Regions from separate parts of the Candidatus Pelagibacter bacterium nBUS_29 genome, predicted to be linked through region 2. Evidence: riboswitches for the same ligand, from Rfam matches in the RefSeq annotation. Region 2 holds a riboswitch; each other region holds the start of a gene.

Region 1 (4,979 bases), 520 kb from region 2:
CAGAGGTTTTTTTATATTACCTCTTAAGATAGATAATAAATCAGACAACAATGCAGAAGATGTAGGACCTGGGCCAGCACCCTCTCCTTGTAAAATACTTTCACCAATAGGTTTTCCTTCAAGGATAACAGCATTCATTACACCGATAACGTTACCAATATAAGAATTTTTACTTACAAGGCATGGATGTACTGTTTCAAATAAATGACCATTTTTCAACTCAGATATTCCAAGAAGTTTAATTCTTAAATCTAATTGGTTTGCAATTTTAATATCTTTAAGATCAATTTTCTCAATTCCTTCCATTAAGCATTTGTGTTTAGAAATTTTACTATTAAATGATAATGATGATAAAATTCTAACTTTTGCGAAAGCATCAAAACCATTTAGATCTAATTTTGGATTTCCTGGTTCTGCATATCCAAGTTTTTGAGCTTTTTTTAGAACATCAGCAAAACTTTGGTTCGAATTTTCCATTTCTGAGAGAATATAGTTAGATGTACCATTTAAAATCCCATAAACTTTTGAAATTTTATTAGTAGCCAAACCTTCTTTAATTGATCTTAATATCGGAATTCCTCCAGCAACAGATGCTTCAAATTCTAGATTGACATTATTTTGTTCTGCAATTTTTGCTAATTCGTTACCGTGTTTTGAGATTAATGCTTTATTTGGAGTTATTACGTGAATTTTCTTTTTTAAAGCAGTCTCAACAACTTTTTTTGAAATCCCATCCGATAAACCTATAGCTTCAAACAAAATATCAACATTTGTTTTACTAAAAATATCTAACGGGTTTTTAAAAAATATTTTTTTATTAATTCTAAATTGTCTTTTTTTATTTATATTTCTAGCTGATATGGCTACAACATTAATCTTCTTGCCTGTTTTAAGCTCAATATCTTTTTTTTTAGTATTCAATTCATTAAGCAAATAAGAACCTACTTGTCCAAGACCTACTACAGCAATATTTATTGATTTTTTCATTGGTTTATATCCAGATATTTACTTTTTTTAGTATAGTCATCTATATAAATCTTATATTCGTCATAACTCATATTTGTTATGTCTTCTGACTTTTTTAATACTTCAGATAATTTTTTTTGATCTTCACTTTTTTTTACCACATCTTCTGTCCAATATTTAGAATCTTTGTTTAATGAACAATTATTTAAAATAAAAAAAATAAAAAAAATAAAGACTAATTTCATTATAAAGCTGTTTTAATTGGGAAATCAAATTTCATATTTAAATTTTGTACTGCTTGACCTGCTCCACCCTTAATCAAATTGTCTATAGCTGAAATTATTACAATCTTATTTTTGTATTTAGATTTACAAACAGAAATGAAACAATTGTTTGAGTTAATTACATCATTTGTACTTAACAGACTATTTGCTTCTAAAATTTTTATAAAATCATCATTCTTATAAAAATCTGTTAGTGTCTTAATTATTTTTGACTGAGTAACACCTTTTTCTAGATCAATATAAATAGTACTTAAAATACCTCGAAACATAGGAGTTAAATGAGGCGTAAAATTAAAACTTAATTTCTTTTTAGTGAATTTTCTTAACATTTGATCAATCTCTGAATTATGTCGGTGAAAGCCAACACCATAAGCACTTAAAGATTCATATAGGTTTTTATCTTTATATTTTTTATGGACAGCTCTACCAGCTCCTGAATAGCCAGATTTAGAATCCATTATTATATTGTTAACTTTAACTAATTTTTTTTTAAAAAGAGGAATTAAAGGTAAAAGTATTGAAGTTGGATAACAACCCGGACAAGATACAATCTGATATTTACCTATATCTTTTCCGTTAACTTCTGGAAGACAGTATATACTTTTCTTAATTAAATTTACTGCTCTGTGTTTTTGTTTGTACCATTTTAAATATTCTGATTCATTTTCTAATCTAAAATCAGCAGCTAAATCAATTAAAATGATATTTTTTGTTAAATGTTTTGAAATATCTTGCGCTTCTCCATTAGGTAATGCTGTAAAAACTACATCAACATCTTTTAAAAGTTTTTTATTAAATTTAATAATTTTTGGTAATTTTTTTCCTGAAAGAGATTTGTCATAACTAGAAATATTTTTTCCTACAGAACTATTTCCGCATAGAAATCTTATGTTTATAAATTTGTGTTTAATTAATAATCTAATTAATTGAACTCCAATATATCCAGTTGAACCAGCAACCAATGCATTAAGCTTAGGCATAATTTATTATAACAGTTTAAAATTAAAAAAGAATTATCTTTTAGAGAATTGGAAGCTTCTTCTAGCTTTTCTTCTACCAGGTTTTTTTCTTTCAACTGCTCTAGAGTCTCTGGTTGTAAGTTTTTCGGTTTTTAATGTAGATTTTAAATTTTCATCAAACATAACTAAAGCTTTAGAAATACCATGAACTAAGGCACCTGCTTGACCAGTTGGACCTCCCCCACTAACACTACATCTAACATCATAGTCAGTAGATTGTTTGATTATATCAAAAGGTCTAGTAATTTGAAGATGATGAAATTCACTTGAGAAATATTCATTGAATAATTTTCCATTTACATAAATCTTTCCTGAACCTTTTTTTAACCAAACTTTTGCAATTGAAGTTTTTCTTCTACCCGTTGCATACTTACTGTCTTTAAAGTCTAATTTTAGTTTAGGTGTTTTTGATGCTGTTTGAGTATTTTCCATATTAGTTTCTAACTAAGTTTTTGCTGTTTAATTTGCCTAACTCAATAATTTGAGGATTTTGTGCTGCATGTGGATGATCACTACCTGTATAAATTTTTAATTTAGTTAATTGTTTTCTGCCTAACACTCCACCAGGGAGCATTCTTTTAACGGCAAGCTTTAAAGTTTCACCTGGTTTTTTTTCGTGTAATTTCTCAGGTGTAGTCTCTTTAATTCCACCTGGGTGGCCAGTGTGTCTATAATAGATTTTATCCTCAAATTTTTTTCCAGTAAATTTTGCTTGTTCGATATTTTTAACTACAACAAAATCACCATGGTCCATATGAGGAGTATAAGTAGTTTTGTTTTTGCCACGAATGATTTTTGAAATAACAGTTGCTAATCTACCAACAACAGCATTAGTTGCGTCTATCTCGAACCATGATGATGTTACTTGGTCTTTTTTTACAAATTTTGTCATTGTGCCAGGATTAATACTATTATTAATTGCAAAGTCAATTTGATATTTGGCTTGCATTACAATACTTATCTGTTAAAAGGTTCAAGCCGATTTGATCCTATTGCGGGCATAAAACTGCTAAACAGGAATTTACACATCATTATCGGTAGGCATTTGAACTGTATTGTGCGCCTTACATTAAGTTAAAGCACTAAAAAAGGAGTAAAAATGAGTACAAAAAGAAATAATCCAGAAACTATCGCAATTCATGGTGGAGACTACAGAAGTGATACTGCAACAAATGCTGTAGCAGTTCCTATCTATAGAACTACATCATATCAATTCAATAGCACGGAGCATGCAGCCAACCTGTTTGCATTAAAAGAGTTTGGCAATATTTACACAAGAATCATGAACCCAACCAATGATGTATTGGAAAAAAGACTGGCGGCACTTGATGGTGGCTTAGCAAGTTTAACCGTTTCATCAGGACAAACAGCTTCAACTTTTGCAATATTAAATGTTGCTCAAGCTGGAGATAATATTGTTAGTTCAACAGATCTTTATGGTGGAACTGTATCTTTATTCACGCATACTTTAAGCAAACTTGGTATTGAAGTAAGATATGCTGACCCTTCTGATCCAAAAAACTTTGAAAAAGCTATAGATGATAAAACAAGAGCTTTTTATGGAGAAACTTTACCGAATCCATATTTAAGAGCTTTTCCTATCAAAGAAGTTTCAGATATTGGAAGAAAATACAATATACCACTTATTGTTGATAATACAGCTGCACCAGTAATTTGTAAGCCATTAGAACATGGGGCTGCTGTTGTGGTTTATTCGCTGACAAAATATATAGCAGGTCACGGAACTGTTGTTGGTGGAGCTTTAGTTGATGGTGGTAATTTTGATTGGACAGCAGATCCAAAAAGGCAACCTCTTTTCAACGAACCTGATGCTAGCTATGGAGGTGTAGTTTGGGGAAAAGCTGTTCCAGAACTTACAGGTGCTAATGTTTCTTTTGCAGTAAGAGCAAGAGTAACAATTTTAAGAGATCTTGGCTCAGCACTATCACCTGATAATGCCTTTGGCGTAATTCAAGGTTTAGAAACCGTAGCTTTAAGAATGAAACAACATTGTGAAAATGCTTCTAAAGTTGTTGATTATTTAAAGAAACATAAAGCGGTCGATAAAGTGATTTATGCTACTGAACATAATGATGAAATAAATAGTAGAGCTAAAAAATATCTTAAAGGTGGTTATGGTGCGCTAGTTGGCATTGAACTAGCTGGAGGTATTGAAGCAGGAAAAAGATTTATTGAGTCTTTGAAAATGTTCTACCATGTTGCAAACATTGGTGATGCTAGAAGCTTAGCAATTCATCCGGCAACAACAACACATAGTCAACTTACTGAAGATGAATTAGCTGCAGCTGGAGTAACACCTGGTTATGTAAGATTGAGTATTGGTTTGGAGCATATAGACGATATCATTGATGATTTGGATCAAGCTTTAGAGAATTCTTCTAAAGGTAAATTAAAAGCTGTTAGTTAATTTGAGTTTTATATGTCAACAAATAGAAACTAATTAGTTTTTTCCTCATACCTGGATATGTAGAGAAAATATAAAGTCGATAATATTATTAAAATAGAATTTATCTGGTGTAAAGATGCATAAATAATCTTTACTCCAGATAAAATAGTTAATATTCCTAACACAACCTGTAAAAACAAACTTATCCCAATAATTAAAATTGGTTTTCTAAATATTTTATTTGTCTCCTTAAAAATAGAAATTAACAGAAAAATATAAACTATCATAATTAGGTAAGCTAAA
Region 2 (4,979 bases):
TTTGCCTATTTCGATTTCACCATTAATCAAATAAATAAAACTATTATGAGTTGATGGTAATTTAAAATTGAATTCTTTGTCTTTATTTAATTCAACATCAAAATAAACTGGTTCAACATTATGACCTTTGACAGGGCCTTCAGCATTTTCATATTTACCAGCTATGACTTTAACTTGTTTATCTCCATCTTTGTGAACACTCATTTTATCTGCATCAATATAAATATATTCAGGCTTACTCATCTTCAATTTAGCAGGCATATTTACCCATAATTGAAAACCATGAAGCTTACCTTCTTTCATTGCTGGCATTTCAGAATGAATTATTCCACTTCCTGTTTTCATCCACTGAACATCTCCCGCAGTCATTCTACCTTCGCCACCAGTGCTATCTTTATGTTCAAAATCTCCAGCTAACATATAGGTGACTGTTTCAATTCCTCTGTGAGGGTGGGATGGAAAACCTGCAATATAATCTTCACTATTTTCTGATCCAAATTCGTCCAACATTAAAAACGGATCAAAGTAATTTGGTTCAACACCAATACTTCTTTTTAATTTTACTCCAGCACCATCTGATGCTGGAATAGGGTCTATAATTTTACTTACTTCTATATTTGACATTTAATTTCCAAACTTTTTATCAAGACTAAAATCTTTAGCTCCATTAACAACAAGAAATAAAAATCCTCCAGCAAGACCAATGTTTTTCATAAATGAAATAAAGTGCATTTGATCACTTAAATCACTATGGAAAATAATCGCAGTGGCTATACAAAATACACTTAGCAAAGCTGCTGAAATTTTAACTTTATATCCTGTTATTATTAGTATTGAAGCAACGATTTCTAATATGATTGCTGGGATTAAAAAAATACCAGGCATACCTAAGGACTCCATCCAACCAACAGTTCCTTCATAGTTTCCAATTTTATTTATTCCACTTAATAAAAAAATAAGTGAAATAAAAAACCTTGCTACTAAATCTAATATATTTGTCATAATTTATTTATTGTGTGAACCATCACAGAATGGTGCATTGTTAGTTTGTTTACACGCACAAAAAAATACTTTCTTTGTTTCTTCTGCCTTGTATGCTAATGGAGTAAAATCAGTTCCTTTATGTGATCCATCACAAAATGGTTGTTTTTTTGATTGTCCACATGAACACCAATAATAAGATTTATCTTTTTCAACTTCTACTGCAATTGGTCCATTGCCAGCACTCTGTCCTTTAGTCATATTTACCCTTTCGATTAATATCGAACATAATTAATGATTTGTTGTAAATTATGCAAGTACGCAAAATAATCATACTAGTATGTATAAACATACCTTGATAATTAAAATAAAATAGTTATTTAAGTAGATATGAAAGAATTAATTAATTGCCCAGCTGAAAGAGCTATATATTTTCTTGGCGGTAAGTGGAAAATAAGAATTCTATTTACACTGTTTCACAAAAAGAGGGTAAGATTTAATGAGTTAAAGAAAGTATTAAAAACTATCACTCAACAAATGTTATCTAAGCAACTTAAAGAGTTAGAAATAGATGGTATTGTTAATCGAAAAGTTCATCAAGTAGTGCCTCCTAAAGTAGAGTATTCACTTACTGAATTTGGCTTATCAGTAATTCCTATTTTGAAATCTTTTTCTGATTGGAATAAAAGAAATACTAAAACTATCTCATTAAAACTTAATAAAAACTTTGAAGAAAACAGAATAAGATAAAGCTTATTCTTTTGACAACATTGTTTATTTGTGATTGTATTGATTAGCGCTGATTTAAGTTAAATTGCAGAGCGCTTTAAAAATCCTGCTAAAGCGACACTTCAACCACCGCTTTAGCCGGTGGTTTTTTTTTGAAATTTTCTCAAATTAAAATCGGGTATTTGAACCGTATTGTGCGCCCAGCATTTTGCTAAAGCACTAAAAAGGAGAGAAGAGCTAATTTTTACCCTCTTTGGTTAATTAGTTTCTTTTCTCCAAATTAATGGAGGGAAGAGCTATTTCAAAATAAATTGATTTGATTTGTATCAAAGTTTAAGCCTCTTAACTCTGTATTGGAGAAAAAATGAAAACAAATATACTAAAAGAAAGATTAGATAAAGGACCTGTGATTTGTGCTGAAGGTTTTTTATTTGAAATAGAGAAACGTGGATATATGGCATCTGGAGAATTTGTGCCAATGGTATCTTTAGATCATCCAGAAGTTCTTGAAAATTTGCATAGAGAATTTCAACATGCAGGATCTGATATTGTTGAAGCCTTTACTTACAATGGACATAGAGAAAAGATGCGAGTTATAGGTAAAGAAGAATTACTTGAACCGCTAAATCGTTCTGCTTTAAAAATTGCAAAAAAGGTTGCTTTGGATACACCTAAAGGATCTCAGCCAAATTTAATGGCTGGAAATATTTCTAACTCAAATATTTGGAAGGAAGATGATAAGCAAGGCCAAAAAGTAGTTGAAGGCATGTTTTCTGAAATGATTGGTTGGGCAGTTGATGAAGGTGCGGACATGTTAATTGGTGAAACTTTTTATTATGCTGAAGAAGCTTTTAAAGCTCTTGAAGTAATGAAGAAAGCTAATCTTCCAACTGTATTAACAATTTCTCCAATGGGTGAAAACAAAATGAGAGATGGAAAGTCTGTAGTAGATACATGTAAAGAGCTGGAACAAAGAGGTGCTGATGTTGTGGGCTTAAATTGTTTTAGAGGACCAGCAACAATGTTGCCATTCTTAAAGGAGATTAGAAAAGCAGTCAAATGTCATGTAGGTGCTTTACCAATTCCATATAGAACTAATGAAAAATTTCCAACTTTTTTTAATTTGCCTGACAGAGCCGATTGTGGCTGTCCTTCTCCACATGGAAGAACATTCCCAACAGCTTTAGATCCACATTTTTGTAATAGATATGAAATAGGTCAATTCGCAAAAGAGGCAAATGATTTAGGGATAAATTATCTCGGTGTTTGCTGTGGAGCTAATTCAATGCTGATTAGGGAAGTTGCAGAAGTCAGTTGGATTAACTGTTCCAGCAAGTAAATATAGAGAAAAAATGGAAAATCATTTTATGTATGGAAAAAATAAAAGAATTCCAAAACATATGACTGATTATGGAGATAAGGCTTAATTTTAATTAGATTTTATATTGGGTAACAGATCTTTTAAGTTATTGATCTCCAACTTTGGTTGGTAGTCAAGTTTATCAAAAATATTATTATTTCTGTTTACCCAAATAGAATTATAACCATAATTTCCTCCACCTGATACATCCCAAGTGTTTGCACTCAAAAAAGCAACTTCATTTTTTTTAATTTGATATTTGTTAATTGGCATATCGTAAACTTTTGTGTCTGGTTTATAAATCCCTACTTCTTCGATTGAAAAAATATCATCAAAAATATTTTCTAAATTATTACTTTTAACTAATTGATTGAGAAGGGTGGGTGTGCCGTTTGAGAGAATAGCTAGTTTATATTTTTTTTCTTTAAGTGATTTTAAAACTTCTGTAACTTCAGAAAATGGTGAAAGGATTTTATAAAGATCTAACAACTCATTTCTCATCGAGAGGTCAATTTTATAAGCTTGCATTGACTTATCCAAACTATCCTCAGTCACTTGCCAAAAATTTTTATGTCTTTTCATCAAACTTCTAAGCCAAGTATATTCTAGTTGAGTTGTTCTCCAATAATTTGCAAAACCTTCCCACTTATTACCAATTTTTTCTTTACATTTTTCTGCTGCTGAATTGACATCAAATAATGTGCCGTATGCATCAAAAATTATTGCTTTAATATTTTTCATAATTAAACTTGTCTTAATGAGTAATATTAGATTATTTTATAGTGAAAGTTTATCACTTAATTTAACAGCTACACTTGATAAATCACAATCTCATTATGTGAGTAAAGTAATGAGAGTTAAAGAAAATGAAGTTTTTTCATTATTTAATAGTAGCGGAGAGTGGGAAGCAAAAATTTTAAGTATTTCAAAAAGTATCGTTAAATTTAATATTACCAATCAATTGAGACAAAAAGAAAACCCCAAAGAATTATGGCTTGCTTTTTCACCCATTAAATCAAACTATTTTAATTTTATGATTCAAAAAGCTACAGAGTTAGGTGTTACAAAGTTTTTACCCATAATATTTGATCGAACTATTGTTCGTAAGATTAATAAAGAGAGAGTTGAAAAAGTCATTATTGAAGCAACCGAACAATCTAATCGGATTAACGTTCCTTTAATCGAAGACCCTCAATCTTTGGAATCTTTTTTGAAAAATAAAAACATGGATTTAATATTTACGGATTTAAACTCAAAAAATAATAAAATTGATACAGATCAAATAACGTCTAAGCCAACTTGTGTAATAATTGGACCGGAGGGAGACTTTTCTGAATTGGAAAGAGAACAGATTCTTAAATTTGAAGGTGTTCAGCCAATTAAAATCAATGAAAACATACTGAGATCAGAAACAGCTGTGATTTCAGCTATATCGATCATAAATTATGCAATAAATTGATATTTTGTCGCGAAAAGTAAAGTGTAATTTTACAAAAGACGAACTATATAGTGTTTACAAATGAAAAAATTTTTATACATATTTCTAACTATTTTTTATTCATCAAACGCGTTTGCTAATCAACCAAAAGATTGGCAACTAGGTTTTCAGAATGCTGCATCCCAGTCAATGAGGGAGATAGTTAATTTTCATGATAATTTGTTACTACCTATTATAATTGCAATCAGTGTCTTCGTATTATTTTTGATGATTTACGTGTCTATTAGATTTAGAGCTTCAAGAAATCCAAACCCATCAAAGACAACACATAATGTTGCAATCGAAGTGTTGTGGACTTTAATTCCATGCTTAATTCTGATTGTTATAGCGGTACCATCTTTCAAAATTCTATACAAACAAGACACTATTCCAAAAGCAGATGTTACGGTTAAGGCTATAGGTTACCAGTGG
Region 3 (4,979 bases), 270 kb from region 2:
CAAATGAGTGGGTTACCATTTGTACAACATATTTATATAATTGAACATTATCTGCTTGATCAACCAATGTTCCAAAATACATTCCCAATTCATGTTGACTTGGAGCAACTTCATGGTGATGTTTTTCAACTTTAATTCCAACTTCTTTTAAATTTTTTAAATATTCTCCTCGCATATCTTGCTCACTATCAACAGGAGGTACGGGAAAATAACCACCTTTTACAGGAGGTCTATGACCCATATTTCCATTTTCATAAACTTTTCCAGAGTTGTATGGACCTTCTTTGCTATCTAAAACAAATCCGGTATTATTTGGGTCATTGCTAATTCTTACATCGTCAAACACAAAAAATTCTGGTTCTGGACCAAAAAAAGCTTTATCACCAACACCTGAAGATTTTAAATATTCCTCTGCTTTTTTAGCAGTTCCTCTAGGGTCTCTTTCGTAAGGGGATTTTTTAACAGCATCTAAAATATCACAGAACAGAATCAATGTATTATGAGAGGTAAATGGATCCATTTCCATTCTTGAAGTGTCAGGTTTTAAAATCATATCTGATTCATTAATAGCTTTCCAGCCTGCTATTGAAGAGCCATCAAAAAAAACTCCATCATCTAGCATTTCATCGTCAACAATAGTTACATCCATTGTTAGATGTTGAAGTTTACCTCTTGGGTCTGTAAATCTTAAGTCTACAAATTCAACTTCTTTTTCTTTTATAAATTTTAAAACATTTGCTGCACTCATTGTATCTCCTGTATAATTTTATAACTGCTAAATAACAAAATAATCTTGAAAAATATTGCTTATTTAATAAATAACACCTATGCAATTTTCACATAAGTGGTGTATTTATGCAATATTATTAAATAATTATTTACAGTGAACCCTTTATTAAAAAAAGAACCAGTCAAAAGAGCTGGAAAAACTATTAAAGATTTTGATCCAAATCTCAAAATTATTTGTTTAGAGCAAACAGCAAGAACAGCAAAGGATGCGGCTACAGCTTTAGGTTGCAATGTTGGGGCAATTGTTAAAAGTTTACTATTTAATTCAGGTAATGACTTTGTACTTTGTTTGGTATCAGGCGATAAAAGATGTTCTTTAAATAAACTTAAAAAAATTTTAGATGAAAAAGATGTGTCCATGGCCCATCCAAATGATGTTAAAAAAATTACTGGTTACACAATTGGAGGAGTTTCACCTGTTGGGCACCTAAATAAAGTAAAAATTTTTATTGATAGTAATTTAAATAGATTTAAAACGGTTTTCGCTGCAGCTGGGCACCCAAATTGTGTCTTTAGAATAGATTTTAGTCAATTAAAAATTTTAACTACCGGTGAAATAAAAGAGATAACAGAATGAGACAACCAAAATTAATAGATTACATCTTATTAACAACATTAGCTTTAATTTGGGCGTCAGCTTTTTTTAATATTAAGATTGCAACATATTCATTTGGACCCGTGACAATTGCTTTTTTAAGAGTTTTTTTTGGAGCAATTCCAGTTTTACTTCTTTGTTATTACAAAAATATAAAAATAGAAGCATTTTCAAAGGACTGGCATTGGTTTGCTATGATTGGATTTATCAACTTAGTAGCGCCATTTTTTTTAATAGCATATGGGGTAAAGTCTGTTCAAAGTAATTTAGCAGCGATATTAATGTCTACTACACCATTAAGCTCTACTGTTCTTGGACATTTTTTTACTAAGAATGAAAAGTTCAATTTGGTAAAAACATTTGGAATTTTAATTGGATTTTCAGGAATCGTATTTTTATTTTCTGATAATATCTTAATTGATAAAAATAATTTCAACTCAGCATTACTAATATTGCTCGGTTCAACTTGTTATGTTGTTGGTGGCGTTTTAACTTTAAAGATAAGTAAGAAAAAAAATGAAAATGTAACAGGGTCAATTTTAATTTGGGCAATTATAATTTTATTACCATTAATGAGTTTTATAGAGCAACCTTGGCAATCAATTCCACGAACTGACTCATTAATATCAGTTATATATCTTGGTATAGTGCCAACAGGCGTTGCTTGGTTATTAAGATTCAGAATTTTAAAAAACAATGGTTTAATTTTTCAATCACAAGTATCGTATCTAATACCAATATTTGGCACTATACTAGGATATATATTCTTGAAAGAATTAATAACGATTAAGGTTTTAATATCTCTAATAGCTGTCTGTATTGGTATCTATTTTGTTAAAAAAGCTGATAATAAAAAAACTATTTAACTGCAGCCATTGCGTTTATGTGTGCTGGCCTAGTTTCGCAGCACCCTCCTAATATCGTTGCACCGTTATCTTTAAATTTTTTAACAATTTCTCCAATTTTTTTAGGTGTAAGATCTTTTCTTTGTCCTAAGAATTCATTTGGATTACCATTAGATTTTGAGAAAGTTGAGGTGTAACCATTTTTGGGTTTAGTAGTTATAAACCCATTTATCTTAAAGCCAAAAGGAACATTTAAACTTTTTAGCTCCTCAAGATTAGCCTCATAGTTTTCAGGTGACACACATGAAAGCATAATACCAAGTAATTGTTCATCAATAATATTTTTAATATCTGAAATATTTTCACCACTCGGTAAATTTATACCTTCAGATATATGAATACCAATGAGATAAGGTTTATTAAATTCTTGAATTGCCTCTATTCCACACTTAAATTCTTTAATGCTACTCCATACATCAAAATAAAAAAAATCCACATAAGGATTTAATAATTTTGCCTGTTCATTAAAGTTTTTAATAATCTCTTCTTCACTTCTTTCATCTGCCTCGTAAGTTAAATTTTGAGGAGGTATTCCACCTGCTACAAGAATATTTGGAAATTCTTTTTTAACATCATGTGCGATTTGACCAGCTTTTTTATTTAAGTATTCAAATTTTTCCTCAACATTGTTATCTCTTAATCTTTTTCGTCTTGTTGTAAAAGTTGTTGTGACTATTACTTCAGCACCAGCTTTTATAAAATCCCTATGTGTATCAGATAAGAGTTGATGGTAATTTTCATCTAATATAGCGTTAGCACTCCATAATGTTCCGTTAGGTTTCATGCCTCTTGCTAGAAGTTCTTGGCCCATTCCACCATCTAGCACCCTTGTTTTTTTGAAAAAATTTAAATCCACTTTAGTCCTTACTTTTTTAGTACTTCAGCTTTATGCTAGGTGTACAATATAGTTCAACTACCTCGCTTATTGATTTTGTGGGAATTATTCTTTTTAGCAGTTTATGCCCGCAATAAGATCAAATCGGCAAAATTATTTATACTAATTATATTTGTATTTGTATATTATTTTTTTAATATAATTTTTGCGTTAAAAGAAAACGATCTACGTTCACCATTAATATTAAAAGGATAAGCAGTATGAAGTAAATAATTTGGAAAAATGATAAGTTCTTTAAGTTTTGGTACCACATTATATATACTCTTGCTTAAAAAACCTTTTTGTCCATTTATGAAATCTATAGTTCCATTTGTTTTAATCTTTTTATTCTTTACCATTTTATTGTTAGTCATATCTTTAGGTATTGTTAAGTAACCCACACCTGATAAATCTCCTTCATGGTAATGAATAGGGTTGTATTCACCTTTAAATTGTCGAACAACCCATAAATTTAAGATCTTAATTTCTTTTATATTCTTAATTTTTTCATTATTTAAAAATTTTGTAATATGGTTCTTTAATTCTTTTTCTAGATTTATTTTGACAAATTTTTCTGAAATTTTTAATTCTTTTTTAATTTGGCTTGCTAATTTAGAACTATAGTCAATTTTTTTTGATTTAGATTTTTCATTAAACTCATTATTTAGACATTTAAAAAATTTATTCGAAATTCTTGTTCTTCCAATTGTTGGCCCAAAAGGTTTAATATTTTTCATTGAATGTTTAGATATAGTAAATGTTAATTAAATCAAGATTATGGTAATAGCTTTAAACCCATCCTTATAGCCACAAATATGACCAATAAAGATGTAATTAAGGACAAGGTTTTATTCGATAAAAACTTAATATTTAAAAAATTACCAATTTGACCACCCATAAAGACTACCAAGAAAAGAGGCCAGAAATTTAAGAATTGATTTAAAACAATATCTTTTGTTAATTGTCCAGCCACTCCAAAAATAGAATTTATTAAAATAAATAAGGATGCAGTTGTAGCAATTTGTTTTGGATAACCAGCTTTTATTAAAAAAAGTATTGGACTTAAAAAGATACCGCCACCGATACCTACAATTCCTGAAATAAATCCTATGACACAACCAATAAGAATAGATATTTTTTTTGGGATTTGATTTATCTTAATTTTATTACTATCAAAAAATTTACTTCTATTTAATAATAGAATTCCAGCAATAGTTAAAATTATAAATAACAATATTTCAAATAATTCTTTTGAAATTGATAATGAAGCACCAAAAAATGCCAAAGGAACAGACCCCACTACGTAGGGTAAAAGAAGATTGAGACTAAAATTACCAGATTTTATATAATTTATTGAATTACCCGAAACCACAATGATGTTGCAACATAATGCCAATATTGGAATGATGTAAAAAGGAATTTCCCATATTAACATTAAAGCCAGATAAGTAGACCCACCTCCAAAACCAACACTAGAATATAATATTGATGTTATAAGAAAAAATATTGATAATATAATCATGCTTAAAAAATTTTATGAATGTAAATATTGCTTTATTGACTGTAACAGATACCAGAACATTTGATAATGATAAATCTGGAGCTATTCTTGTAGAAAAAATTAAAGAAGCTAACCATAAATTAATTGATAGAAAAATATGTAAAGACAACAAAGAAGATATTGTTTTAATTTTAAAAGATTGGATTAATAAAAAAGATATTGATGTGGTTATCACTACTGGAGGAACAGGGCTTACTGGAAGAGATATTACCCCAGAAGCAATAGAAGAGGTTGCAGACAAACAAATACCTGGTT

The links. Region 2 has a riboswitch for S-adenosylmethionine ahead of ACIJYA_RS05945 (homocysteine S-methyltransferase family protein). Riboswitches for the same ligand answer to the same signal wherever they lie in the genome.
Region 1: linked by a shared signal. The riboswitch ahead of ACIJYA_RS03160 (O-acetylhomoserine aminocarboxypropyltransferase/cysteine synthase family protein) and the one ahead of ACIJYA_RS05945 (homocysteine S-methyltransferase family protein) in region 2 are both predicted to bind S-adenosylmethionine.
Region 3: linked by a shared signal. The riboswitch ahead of ACIJYA_RS04590 (homocysteine S-methyltransferase family protein) and the one ahead of ACIJYA_RS05945 (homocysteine S-methyltransferase family protein) in region 2 are both predicted to bind S-adenosylmethionine.

The regions. Positions count from the first base shown of each region.
Region 1 covers NZ_CP172843.1:584,148-589,126, reverse strand. The annotation lists gene ACIJYA_RS03185 (homoserine dehydrogenase) at 1-987, opposite strand, end outside; gene ACIJYA_RS03180 (hypothetical protein) at 984-1,211, opposite strand; gene argC (N-acetyl-gamma-glutamyl-phosphate reductase) at 1,211-2,230, opposite strand; gene rpsI (30S ribosomal protein S9) at 2,264-2,701, opposite strand; gene rplM (50S ribosomal protein L13) at 2,703-3,161, opposite strand; SAM riboswitch class V at 3,300-3,366, shown strand; gene ACIJYA_RS03160 (O-acetylhomoserine aminocarboxypropyltransferase/cysteine synthase family protein) at 3,369-4,697, shown strand; gene ACIJYA_RS03155 (COX15/CtaA family protein) at 4,727-4,979, opposite strand, start outside.
Region 2 covers NZ_CP172843.1:1,107,989-1,112,967, reverse strand. The annotation lists gene ACIJYA_RS05965 (pirin family protein) at 1-624, opposite strand, end outside; gene ACIJYA_RS05960 (DoxX family protein) at 625-1,002, opposite strand; gene ACIJYA_RS05955 (CDGSH iron-sulfur domain-containing protein) at 1,006-1,242, opposite strand; gene ACIJYA_RS05950 (winged helix-turn-helix transcriptional regulator) at 1,372-1,731, shown strand; SAM riboswitch class V at 1,878-1,943, shown strand; partial or broken gene ACIJYA_RS05945 (homocysteine S-methyltransferase family protein) at 2,075-3,137, shown strand; gene ACIJYA_RS05940 (haloacid dehalogenase type II) at 3,140-3,811, opposite strand; gene ACIJYA_RS05935 (RsmE family RNA methyltransferase) at 3,828-4,529, shown strand; gene coxB (cytochrome c oxidase subunit II) at 4,590-4,979, shown strand, end outside.
Region 3 covers NZ_CP172843.1:840,754-845,732, reverse strand. The annotation lists gene glnA (type I glutamate--ammonia ligase) at 1-748, opposite strand, end outside; gene ACIJYA_RS04600 (YbaK/EbsC family protein) at 884-1,366, shown strand; gene ACIJYA_RS04595 (DMT family transporter) at 1,363-2,250, shown strand; gene ACIJYA_RS04590 (homocysteine S-methyltransferase family protein) at 2,243-3,145, opposite strand; SAM riboswitch class V at 3,154-3,217, opposite strand; gene ACIJYA_RS04585 (putative 2OG-Fe(II) oxygenase) at 3,310-3,900, opposite strand; gene ACIJYA_RS04580 (sulfite exporter TauE/SafE family protein) at 3,939-4,685, opposite strand; gene moaB (molybdenum cofactor biosynthesis protein B) at 4,700-4,979, shown strand, end outside.